Linked DNA regions of Breoghania sp. L-A4. The protein of the gene in region 1 binds, or shares a complex with, the protein of each later gene. Links are inferred from orthologs where the notes say so. Each region holds a gene or a part of one and is shown in the gene's direction. Other genes may lie near its edges.

Region 1 (7,782 bases):
CGCGCGCGAGCTCAATCCTTACGACACCGACATCATGGCCACCCACGCCAGCACGCTGATCATGCTGGGCGACGCCGACCCGGGGCTCACCTTGATGCAACAGGCGCGCCGCATGAGCCCGGGGCACCCCGCCTGGTACAACACGATGATCGTTTTCGCGGCCTGTGGCAAAGGCGACATGGAGCTCGCCCGCAGGGAAGTAGCCCTGATCGAGCACGACGACACGCTGTCGGGACTTCTGGCGCGGATCCTCGTCGCGCACGGCGAAGGCGACACGGCGCGGCGGCGGGCGCTTGCGAAGAAGCTCGTCAGCCAGCACCCGGAGTTCGGCACCGATCCCAAGGCCATGCTGCACCGGATCTTCCCGGCGTCGTCCTTGAACAGGCAGTTGCTCGCCGCCCTCAACGCTTCGGGCGCCACGTCCGAAGAGTAACACCACCCACGTCCTCCCAAACGACGACACGCCCACGAATCAATCATGCCGCGCCGGTATCGGCGCGGCATGTCCAATTTGTCGATCAACCTGTTGCGCTGTCAGGGATACGGTCTTCAAACCACAGCTCTCTGACGGATCTCAATCTAGCGCGCCAAACGCAGCTTGCTGATTTCCTTGGCGATGTTCTGGAACGCCACCAGCAGTTCGGCATCCGAGTCCGACTGATAGGCCATCTCCGGCGTGGTCGCGCAATCACGCAGCATGTTGCGCGTGACCGTGTCGCTGATCTGGAAGGCGATCGTGTAGACCTCGATCTCGCCGTCCGCCTTGGCGTTGGCGCAGGCCTCTCCGGTCCGCGTGTCCATCACATCCGTCACATCGCCATTGTTGTTGTAGTCGATGCCCGTCCGGTTCTCCGGCACGTAGCCATAGGCATTGTACTTGGAGATGTTCGGGTTCCTGTCGTTCCACTCGTAGGTGTTCGCGCCATCGGTCATGACGATCATGATGCGCCGGTGGCCGGGATTGGCGGGATCGTTCATCGCGCGGCCCTCGGTAAACGGCGCCTGCGGCGAAATCGCCCGCCATCCCCACATCACACCCTGATGGATGTTGGTGTAGCCATCGGCGACCATGGCGTCGATCGCGGCGTCGACCGTATCCTTGCTGGTGGTCAACGGCGTGACCTGCTGCGTCTTGCAGCCATAGTTGGGACCCCGGCTCACGCCATTGTCCCAGGAGCTGAAGGAGGCGCCATCGTATTTGCACATCCGCTGCTGCTTCGCGGTATGGGCGTCCGCACCCAGGCCCGATACGCTGGTGGTGCAGGTGCCGCCATCGTCGTCGATCCAGCTGTTGGAATAGCTGTAGGAGCGGTAGTTGTCGTAGCGAATGTAACCGCCCTCGTCCGGCTCGTCGGGCGCGAACTCGGGCACGAACAGCGTCTCGGGAACCGCATCGCTAGCTTCCGTGTCCCGCACATCATAGGGATACGGACGCGCCTCGACACATCCCTGCCAGCTGACGCCGGAGATCTGGTTGAAGAGATCCAGGCGCGGCGTGTTGGTGGCCATGTTGTTGCCGTTGACCGGCGACAGGCCGTTCACGTCGATCCAGGCGGCGTCCGCCTTGTCGGCGCCGACGTTGACGAAGGCGGTGAACGGAACCAGACCGATCTTCACGCGATCTGGGACCGGGCTTGTGGCGTTCACGGCCAGCAATGTCGCCGTCAGGTCTTTCGCCGCCTCTTTCAAGGTGGTGATTTTCGTGCCGCCCATGGAACCCGAATTGTCGAGGACCATGACGACATCGAAGCTGGCGTCACCGACGATTGTCTCGGATTGCACGACAAAGTTGAGAGCGTCGATGCCGACCAGCGGGGTGAAGGCGGTGCCGACGCTGACTTCGGCAGTCACGTTGACCGCCCCATCCGCGTTGCGACTGGCGGAGAAGTCGGCAATCGTGCCGCTGCGGACATTGAAGTTCGCTTCGAACTCCGCGCGGGCCGCGGCCGTCATCGCGTCGTTCGTGATCGACGCGTACGCCTGGGTGTTGATGGCGAGCGCGGCGGAATCCACCGCTATCTGCGCACGCTGTTTGGCCGAGACGACTTGCGACATGTCAATGCCCGCACCGACGGCGAAAACCACCGGAACGATCGTAAGTCCGAAAAGAATCGCGATATTGCCGCGATCGTCTTTGCGGAATTTTGCCAAAATCGGGGCGAACATCTGATTGAACATCGTAGGAAGCTCCATGTGGCCGGAAACACCAGCTCAACTTCCCCAATCAATACCAGCATTTTTTGTTAACGCACCCCGATCCCGGCACTCTCCTTTCCAAGTTGTTTATGCGAATTCTTTAGTTTATTAAAATTTTCATCAATATTTCCGACAAATACTTCGTACAAGTCCGTACCTCAGGCGGAAATCAACGAACTTGGGCCGCAAAGCCAAGCAATCAAACGAAGTCAAACGAATTGGAAAGCCCCCGGTTTCGGCCATCACAGCGCGCGATGCGATGCGGTTTGCGAAATTCCGCTTCGCAATTCCAAAACGGTGCCTGCGGGTCCTCTTTTGTAGCAAGGTCCTGTTAACCACGGACGCAAGTGAACGTGCACCGCCTATTCCCAGGACGCCAATACGAATTGCATTTCGCGATGCGCCGGTCCGCCGCATTGTCGCTTTATGCGAGCGGCCCCGACACGCACCGCGGCACCAACGCGCACATCCTCGCCTTCCGGCATCGCGCCCCAGCTCCACACCACGCGCGCTTTTCGCCATCCACCGCATTGACAAAAGCGCGGGCCGAAACTACATCGGGGCAGCAGTTAGCACTCACCTTCAATGAGTGCTAACAATGCACCAGGGACATCCCTGCACCCGTATTCCGGCATCACCAATGGCAGCGCCGCCCAAGAGGGGCGCTCCAGGAGAGGAAAGAGCCAGATATGACATTCCGTCCGCTACACGACCGTGTCGTCATCCGCCGCGTTGATTCCGAAGAGAAGACCGCCGGCGGCATCATCATTCCCGACACCGCCAAGGAAAAGCCGCAGGAAGGCGAAGTCGTTTCCGTGGGCCCGGGCGCACGTGACGACGCCGGCAAGCTCGTCGCCCTCGACGTCAAGGCCGGCGACCGCGTCCTGTTCGGCAAATGGTCGGGCACCGAGGTCAAGATCGACGGTGAAGACCTGCTCATCATGAAAGAATCCGACATCATGGGCGTGATCGCTTAACAGCGGGCGCCCCTTTCGGATCCTTTTCGTACCAACAGTTTTTAGAGAGAAGTCAACATGGCTGCTAAAGAAGTCAAGTTCTCGACAGATGCCCGCGACCGCATGTTGCGCGGCGTGGACATCCTGGCCAACGCCGTCAAGGTGACGCTCGGCCCCAAGGGCCGCAACGTCGTCATCGACAAGGCTTTCGGCGCTCCCCGCATCACCAAGGACGGCGTCACCGTCGCCAAGGAAATCGAGCTTGAAGACAAGTTCGAGAACATGGGCGCACAGATGCTGCGCGAAGTCGCTTCGAAGACGAACGACATCGCTGGCGACGGCACCACCACCGCCACCGTTCTGGCCCAGTCGATCGTGCGTGAAGGCGTCAAGGCCGTCGCCGCCGGCATGAACCCGATGGACCTGAAGCGCGGCGTCGACATGGCCGTTACCGAAGTCGTCAAGGACCTGACGGCACGCTCCAAGAAGATCTCCACCTCGGCCGAAGTCGCCCAGGTCGGCACGATCTCCGCGAACGGCGCCAAGGAAATCGGCGACATGATCGCCGAGGCCATGCAGAAGGTCGGCAACGAGGGTGTCATCACCGTCGAGGAAGCCAAGACCGCCGAGACCGAGCTTGAAGTCGTCGAAGGCATGCAGTTCGATCGCGGCTATCTGTCGCCGTACTTCGTGACCAACGCCGACAAGATGCTCGCCGATCTGGAAAAGCCCTACATTCTCCTGCACGAGAAGAAGCTTTCCAACCTGCAGGCGATGCTGCCGATTCTGGAATCGGTCGTTCAGTCCTCGCGTCCGCTGCTGATCATCGCCGAAGACGTCGAAGGCGAGGCCCTGGCCACGCTCGTCGTCAACAAGCTGCGTGGCGGCCTGAAGATCGCCGCCGTCAAGGCGCCGGGCTTCGGCGATCGCCGCAAGGCCATGCTGGAAGACATCGCCATCCTGACGGGCGGCACGGTGATTTCCGAGGATCTCGGCATCAAGCTCGAGAACGTCACCATCGACATGCTCGGCACCGCCGAGAAGGTTTCCATCACCAAGGAAACCACCACGATCGTTGACGGCGCCGGCGAGAAGGCCGACATCCAGGGCCGCGTCGGCCAGATCAAGGCGCAGATCGAGGAAACCACCTCCGACTACGACCGCGAGAAGCTCCAGGAGCGCCTCGCCAAGCTCGCCGGCGGCGTTGCCGTCCTGCGCGTCGGCGGTGCGACCGAAGTCGAAGTGAAGGAAAAGAAGGACCGCGTCGACGATGCGCTGAACGCGACCCGCGCGGCCGTGGAAGAAGGCATCGTGACGGGTGGCGGCACGGCGCTGCTGCGCGCCAAGGGTGCGGTCTCCAAGCTCACCTCCGACAATCCCGACATCATGGCCGGCATCAAGATCGTGCTGCGCGCGCTTGAAGCCCCGATCCGCCAGATCGCCGACAATTCCGGCGTTGAAGGCTCGATCGTCGTCGGCAAGCTGATGGAGAGCGACGACAGCCTCGGCTTCGACGCTCAGAACGAGACCTACGTGAACATGATCGAGGCCGGCATCATCGATCCGACCAAGGTCGTGCGCACGGCGATCCAGGACGCGGCATCCATTGCCGGCCTGCTGATCACCACCGAAGCCATGGTTGCAGAGCTCCCCAAGAAGGAAGCTCCGGGCGGCGGCGGCATGCCGGGCGGCGGCATGGGCGGCATGGACTTCTAGGAAGTCCTGTCCATCGCGAAATCGAAAGGGCGGTCCTCGGGCCGCCCTTTTTGTTTTCCGCTCGCGTTCCCATTGCGGTACGCGTTTGATAAGTCACATCGAGAAACACGAGCCAGCGAACGGCGGGACCCGGCATGAGCGACGACACGCGCGAGCGCCTCGAAAAACTGGAAACCGAGGTCGCCCACCAGGCGCACACGATTGACGAACTGAACGGCGTCGTCACCGAACAGGCGCGCCAGATCGAACGGCTGAACCGGCGCATGACCGCGCTCGTGGAGCACGTCGAGGAATTGAACGATCTCGGTGATGGCAACGTGCCCGTGACAAAACCGCCGCACTACTGAGCGGCTGACGGATCCGGCGCGCACGCCAAAAGGGGCGGCCCTAGAGCCACCCCTTCGCGGCAGGCGCGCAGGGCCGCATGATCAACGCCCCAAGCGCTTCGGATTTGTGCCGACGCCGGTTTCAGCTCCGGCGCTTTATTTCGCGACGCATTCGGCGACGTTTTCGATCGTGCACTCGTCGAGCCCGGTGTAGAGCGGGTCCTCAACCTGGTTGCCGGAAATCAGGTCGATCATCACGCTGGGCGCGCGATAGCCCATCTCGAAGGGCCGCTGGCCGATCTGCACGTGACTGCGCCCGTCCTTGAGCGCCTGCATCTGCGGCGGCAGCGTGTCGCCGGCGACGATGATCAGGTCGCGCGCCTCGAGCTTGTCCATCACCTGATCGGTAACCTGGGCATAGGCCTGCGGCGCGAATTGCGCCCAGCCGCCCACCAGGATGAAGGCATCGAGATCCGGGTTGGCCGTGAATGTGTCGGCCATCTGCTGATTGGCCAGATCGATCTGGTCGTTGGTGAACACGGGGCACCCCGAGATCTCCGTCCAGCCGTTCTGACCGTCGAGCCGGTCCACATCCTTGGTGCCGGCGATGGTGTCGCGGAACCCCGCCGCGCGGGCGTTGATGTTGTCGGCGGCGACATTGCCGAGCTGCAGGCAGACCGTGCCGCCGGCCGGTTTCAGCTTGGCCGCATACTCGGCCATCTTGACGCCCATCAGGTAGTTGTCGGTGCCCAGATAGGTGGCCCGCAGGGACCGGTCGGCTTCGACAAAGTCGGCGTCGATGGTCATCACGGGGATGTCGGGAGCCCGCTGGCGGATCAGATTGCCCATGGCCGGCGCGTTGGATGGCGATATGGCAATGGCCGAAACGCCGCGGGTCAGCAGGTCGTCGACGATCTGCACTTCCCCCGCCTCATCGGCGCTGGAGGCCGGCCCCGTATAGAGGCAGGTGTACTCGCTGTCGGGATTTTCGGCCTGCCACTTCTGGCAGCCGAGATTGATCTGCTCGAAGAATGGATTGTCCAGACCCTTGACGACGATCGCCAGGATCTTCTTGTCCTGCGCCGCGGCGGCGCCTGCTGTCAACGCCAGCAGGCACACTGCAGCGAACAGTGCGAATGCCCGTTTCATGTCTTCCTCCCTGGTGCGGACGGTGGTGGTCATCAATCCCGCAACCGTCTTTTGGTATTCGGCTCTTGATGGCCACGGCCTTGCCTGGCCGTTTGTCCGGGAGCGCCGGGCCGGATCCATCCGTCGCACAGCCGCACCCGGGCATCATTCATCCAGCCCCGCCAAAGCTCCAACCGGACGCCTTCCGCAGGGTCATGCATGAAAGATGTCAATTCTTTCTCGATATCGCTAGTATTAATAATAATACTATTATGAAGTTGCCGCGTCAACGACGCTGGCTTTGGAAAAGCGTGCTGCAAAAGCTTTTCAAATCAAATGCATGAATGCGGAAATGCTTATTTAAAATCGGGGAAAGAGGGCGACATGGCGCTTCTGGAGCTTATCGGGATTTCAAAGCATTTCGGCGCCATCCGGGCGCTCGAGAATGTCTCCATGGCGCTGGCGGGCGGCGAGGTCGTCGGCCTTGTCGGAGACAATGGCGCGGGCAAGTCGACGCTGGTGAAGATCATCGCCGGCAATTTCCGCCCGTCTTCCGGCGAGATCCGCATCGACAACACCCCCACCCATTTCCACGACCCCAAGGACGCGCGCGAACACGGCGTTGAGATCGTCTATCAGGATCTGGCGCTGTGCGACAATCTCACCGCGGCGGCCAACATCTTTCTGGGCCGCGAAGCGAAGCGGCGCTTCGGGCCCGTGTCCATCCTCGACTACGGCGCGATGAACCGGCACGCCGCCGCGCTGTTCGCCGAGCTGAAATCGGAAACCCGGCCGCGCGATCTGGTCAAGCGCATGTCGGGCGGCCAGCGCCAGGCGGTAGCGATCGCCCGGACCCGGCTGTCGAACCCGAACATCGTGCTGATGGACGAGCCGACCGCGGCGATCAGCGTGCGCCAGGTGGCCGAAGTCCTCAACCTGATCCGCCGGCTCAAGGATCAGAAAATCGGCGTGGTGCTGATCAGTCACCGGCTGCCCGATGTGTTCGAGGTTTGCGACAGGCTGGTGGTGCTGCGGCGCGGCCTCAAGGTCGCGGACAAGCGCATTTCCGACAGCTCGCCCGAGGAAGTCACGGGACTGATCACCGGAGCCATCGAGCGGGCTTGAGGCCCGAGAGGGAGGATCAACATGGCGACGCAGCTCGAGGACGCAATCCGGCAACGATCGCATGCCAACTGGCTGAGCTGGCTGGCCGGCCGGCAGACGGTCTGGGTGACGCTGGCGGCCGTGCTGTGCTGTTTGGCGCTGGCGGTGGCAACGGACACGTTCGCGACGGAACGCAACCTGTTCAACGTGACGCGCAACTTCGCCTTCGTCGCCATCATCGCCATCGGCATGACCGCCGTCATCATCACCGGCGGCATCGATCTGTCGGTCGGCTCCACCGTCGTGGTCTCCGCCATCATCACCGGCGTGGTCATGGCGGCCGGCCACCCGATCTG
Region 2 (4,340 bases), 610 kb from region 1 along the record:
CGGCTACTTCCTCGCGGGACTTTGGTGGATCGGCGGCGCCTTCCTTGTGGAGGCCGAGGATTTCGGCTGGATGATGCCGTTTGCCGTTCTCATCATGCCGGCCGGCCTGGCGCTGTTCTGGGGCTTGGCTGTGCGCTCGCGGCAACGTTCTGGTCGGACGACTGGCGCAGGATCGTGGCGTTGGCCATAGGTCTCGCGCTGGTGGAATGGTTGCGCGGGCATGTGCTGACAGGGTTTCCGTGGAACGCGCTGGGCGACGGTTTCGCCGCCAACACCCTGATGATGCAACCCGCGGCGCTGGTTGGTGTCTACGGGCTGTCGTTCCTGGCGGTTCTGATCTTCGCGTGTCCGGCGGTGATCACCGATCCGCTGCCGCAATCCGACCGCGGACGTTTTGCCTTCCCCGTTGCGGTGGCGCTGCTCTTCGCCGGGCTTCTGGGCTATGGGGCGGTGCGTCTTGCGGGTCCGGGCAGCGAGGATGTTGCCGGCGTGCGTCTGCGTCTGGTGCAGCCGGCGATCGCCCAGGGCGACAAGTGGGTACCGGAGAACCGCCAGTGGATCTTCGAGAGCTATTTGTCATTGAGCGTCGGGGCCGATGGCGCGGCTTCCGGTGATGGAAACGAATCCGGGCCTGACGCCAACGGCTTGGACGGGATCACCCATCTGATCTGGCCGGAGTCGGTGTTTCCCTTCCTGCTGACCGAGGAACCGGAGGCGCTCGCCGCCATCGCCGCCCTGCTGCCGGAGGAGACGACCCTGATCACCGGCGCGCTGCGCGCTGAGGGCGCGGGGGGCGCGCGCGCATTCTTCAACAGCATCTACGTGATCGCCGGCGACGGCACCATCCGCGACGCTTACGACAAGGTGCATCTGGTGCCGTTCGGTGAATATCTGCCATTGCGCGGGCTTCTGGAGTCGCTCGGTCTCGAGAATCTCACCAAGACGCCGGGCGGCTTTTCGCCAGGGTACCGGCGGCGCCCGATGACCGCCTCTCCGGCGCCGGCGTTTTCCCCGCTGATCTGCTACGAGATCGCTTTTCCCGGCAATGTGGTGGGCCGCGACGGGGCTCGTCCCGGCTGGATGCTCAATGTCACCAACGACGCGTGGTTCGGCGAAAGTATCGGTCCGTATCAGCATCTACACCGGGCGCGGTTGCGCGCGGTGGAAGAAGGCCTTCCTGTGGTGCGCGCCGCCAACACGGGCATTTCGGCGGTAATCGATGCCCGCGGGCGCATCCGCGGCAGCCTCGCGTTGGGAAACACCGGGATCCTCGACGCGCCGCTTCCAGAGGCGGATCCACCGACCGTCTATGCGCGGCTGGGCGATATGCCGCTGGGCGCGATGCTGCTGCTGGCATTGGGCGTGCTGCTTGGCGGCCGCATTTTCACGGCCCGCCACGACAGCGCCGGGCGCATGGAGTGAGCGGATCCGAGGGCTGATCTCTTGCCCACGGCACCCGCGCAACGTGCGTTTTTCCCGCTCCAATTGACGGAGTGGTGCGCGTACGGGCATTATCCGGCACTCTCCGTTCAATTGCGGATACCCGCGCCGCACGGCGCGCGGCGTGTTCACAGGGCGAAACAGGAAAGCGCGGGCGGACAATGCCGACAAAGAAGACACCCAACCCCATTGATGTCCATGTGGGCAGCCGTGTCCGCTTGCGCCGGATGATGCTCGGTATGTCGCAGGAAAAGCTCGGGGAGCACCTGGGCATCACGTTCCAGCAGATCCAGAAGTATGAAAAGGGCACCAACCGCATCGGCGCCAGCCGTCTGCATCACATTTCCACGGTGCTGAATGTTCCGGTCTCCTTCCTGTTCGAGGATGCACCCGGAAACCAGGCGGATTCGCCGGGTTTCGGCGAGGCTCAGCCGGCGAGCTATGTGGTGAATTTTCTCTCCAGCGCGGAAGGCCTGTCGCTGAACAAGGCCTTTGTGCGCATCGAGGAGCCCAAGGTGCGCAAGCGCATCGTGGATCTGGTGCGCGCTCTCGCGGGTGAGGATACCTAGTCGGGCGCGGGGCGGCGGGCATGTGCCGCACGTTGGCGGCGACGGCTTTCAAAGCCGGCTTTTTCCGCGGTTCGCCCGCGCGCCGCGGCGTCGGCGCGCGCCGCTGGCGAAGACATTGTTCGCACCCTAAAGGCTTGACCTTCACGGGAAACCCTGCAACCTGCAATTTCTGCGCGGCGGCGGATTGCGACATCTCCCGCCGTTTCTTTTCGCAAAATCGACTGTTTCCCAGAAGGACCGTGACCGTGGCCCGCCAAGACTATCTCTTCACAAGTGAATCCGTGTCCGAGGGACATCCGGACAAAGTGTGTGACCGGATCTCCGACACCGTCGTCGATGCGTTTCTGTCACGACTCCCCGAAGCGCGTGTGGCTTGCGAAACGCTGGCGACGACGAACCGCGTCGTAATCGCGGGGGAAACCCGCGGCCCGGCCGAGATCAGCCACGACCTTCTCGCGCACAAGGCACGCATGGCCATCAAGGACATCGGCTACGAGCAGGACGGTTTCCATTGGGAAACGGCGAAGATCGACGTGTATCTGCACGCGCAATCCGCCGACATCGCCCAGGGCGTTGACGCGGCCAACAACAAGGACGAGGGCGCGGGCGACCAGGGCATCATGTTCGGTTACGCCTGCCGCGAAACGCCGGAACTGATGCCGGCGCCGATCCTGTTTTCGCACAAGATCTTGCGCGTGCTCGCCGAAGCCCGCAAGTCGGGCAAGGAGCCGGCGCTCGGCCCGGATGCCAAGAGCCAGGTCACGGTGCGCTACGCCGACGGCAAGCCCATGGGCATCACCTCGATCGTCCTGTCGACCCAGCATCTCGATGAGACGCTGACCTCCGACGACATCAAGGCGATGGTCACGCCCTACATTACCGACTGCCTGCCGGACGGCTGGATTTCCAGCGAGACCGCATGGCACGTCAACCCGACCGGCAAGTTCGTCATCGGCGGACCGGACGGCGACTGCGGGTTGACCGGCCGCAAGATCATTGTCGACACCTACGGCGGCGCGGCTCCGCATGGCGGCGGCGCCTTCTCCGGCAAGGATCCCACCAAGGTTGACCGGTCGGCCGCCTACGCCTCGCGCTATCTGGCCAAGAACGTGGTCGCCGCCGATCTGGCGGACCGCTGCACCATTCAGCTTTCCTATGCCATCGGCGTCGCCGAGCCCCTGTCGGTCTATGTGGACCTGCACGGCACCGGGCGAGTCGACGAGGCGAAGCTGGAATCCGGTCTGCGCGAGGTCATGAACCTGACGCCGCGCGGGATCCGCGAGCATTTGCAGCTCAACAAGCCGATTTACGCCCGCACCGCGGCCTATGGTCACTTTGGGCGCGAGCCGGAGGCCGACGGCGGCTTCTCGTGGGAAAAGACCGATCTGGTCGACGCGCTCCGCGGCATCATTTCCTGACGCGCAGTCGCTTTGTGTAGCGGCGCGCCGACGGGCCGCCGCATTGATCCGACAGCCGGCCCCATGGGGCCGGCTTTTGGCTGATCGCCGTTGGTATTATTGTACGAGCATGAGCGAACATAAAAAGACCGCGCTGTTCGGGCGGCGCAAGGGCAAGCCGTTGCGGGCCCGCCAGACCGCTCTGATGCGGGAGTTGCTGCCTCAGTTGGAGATCGATGTCTCCAGCCCGATCGAAGGCGACCTGCGCGGGCTGTTTTCAGCTGACGTCGACGCGGTCTGGCTGGAAATCGGCTTCGGCGGCGGCGAGCACCTGATCCATCGGGCGGGCGAAAACCCCCAGGTCGGCTGTATCGGCTGCGAGCCCTTCGTCAACGGAATGGCGAAGGCCGTATCGCGGGTGGCAGAGCAGGCGCTGGACAACGTGCGGCTGCTCAACGACGACGCAGGGCTCCTGCTTGACCAGTTGCCCGAAGCCTCGGTCGATCTGGCCTATCTGCTCTACCCCGATCCGTGGCCCAAGAAGCGCCACTGGAAGCGGCGCTTTGTCGGGCCGCGCAACCTCGACAGACTGGCGCGCGCGCTGCGCCCGGGCGCGGAGTTCCGGTTCGCCAGCGACATCGAGAGCTATGTGAACTGGACGCTGCAGCACCTGCATGCCCATCCGGCGTTCGAGTGGCGCGACGCGGCGGCTGCCGACTGGCAAACGCCGTGGGAGGGCTGGCCGGGCACCCGCTACGAGGCCAAGGCGATCCGCGAGGGCCGCACCCCGGCCTATCTGACCTTCCGGCGTATCTGAGAGCGCCGTAAACCGGTCAATTGTCGGACCCGCGCAACTGCGGGCTTGAACTGGCGCGCCTTTCGACTATATTCACGCCAAGTTCAAATTCTCATCGGCCTATCTAAGGGCAGTTTG

Evidence for each region.
Region 2: the proteins of groL (region 1) and metK are in contact, whole or in part, in a cryo-EM structure (PDB 8P4O), measured with the Escherichia coli proteins. The link is inferred for Breoghania sp. L-A4 from one-to-one orthologs.

The regions. Positions count from the first base shown.
Region 1 is NZ_CP031841.1:946,493-954,274, reverse strand. The notes cover bases 2,629-5,549. They hold groL (chaperonin GroEL), read left to right. Parts: upstream 2,629-3,230; coding sequence 3,231-4,868; downstream 4,869-5,549. Other genes in these bases: D1F64_RS04435 (sugar-binding protein), read right to left, coding at 5,351-5,549; D1F64_RS04440 (SlyX family protein), read left to right, coding at 5,003-5,215; groES (co-chaperone GroES), read left to right, coding at 2,886-3,173. Also shown: D1F64_RS04460 (hypothetical protein), read left to right, coding at 1-433; D1F64_RS04455 (pilus assembly protein TadG-related protein), read right to left, coding at 580-2,166; more of D1F64_RS04435, read right to left, coding at 5,550-6,343; D1F64_RS04430 (ATP-binding cassette domain-containing protein), read left to right, coding at 6,707-7,447; D1F64_RS04425 (ABC transporter permease), read left to right, coding at 7,469-7,782.
Region 2 is NZ_CP031841.1:342,183-346,522, forward strand. The notes cover bases 1,344-4,340. They hold metK (methionine adenosyltransferase), read left to right. Parts: upstream 1,344-2,254; coding sequence 2,255-3,427; downstream 3,428-4,340. Other genes in these bases: lnt (apolipoprotein N-acyltransferase), read left to right, coding at 1,344-1,422; D1F64_RS01655 (helix-turn-helix transcriptional regulator), read left to right, coding at 1,602-2,009; D1F64_RS01665 (tRNA (guanine(46)-N(7))-methyltransferase TrmB), read left to right, coding at 3,537-4,223. Also shown: D1F64_RS25270 (hypothetical protein), read left to right, coding at 1-190; more of lnt, read left to right, coding at 172-1,343. UniProt on the Escherichia coli protein: Catalyzes the formation of S-adenosylmethionine (AdoMet) from methionine and ATP.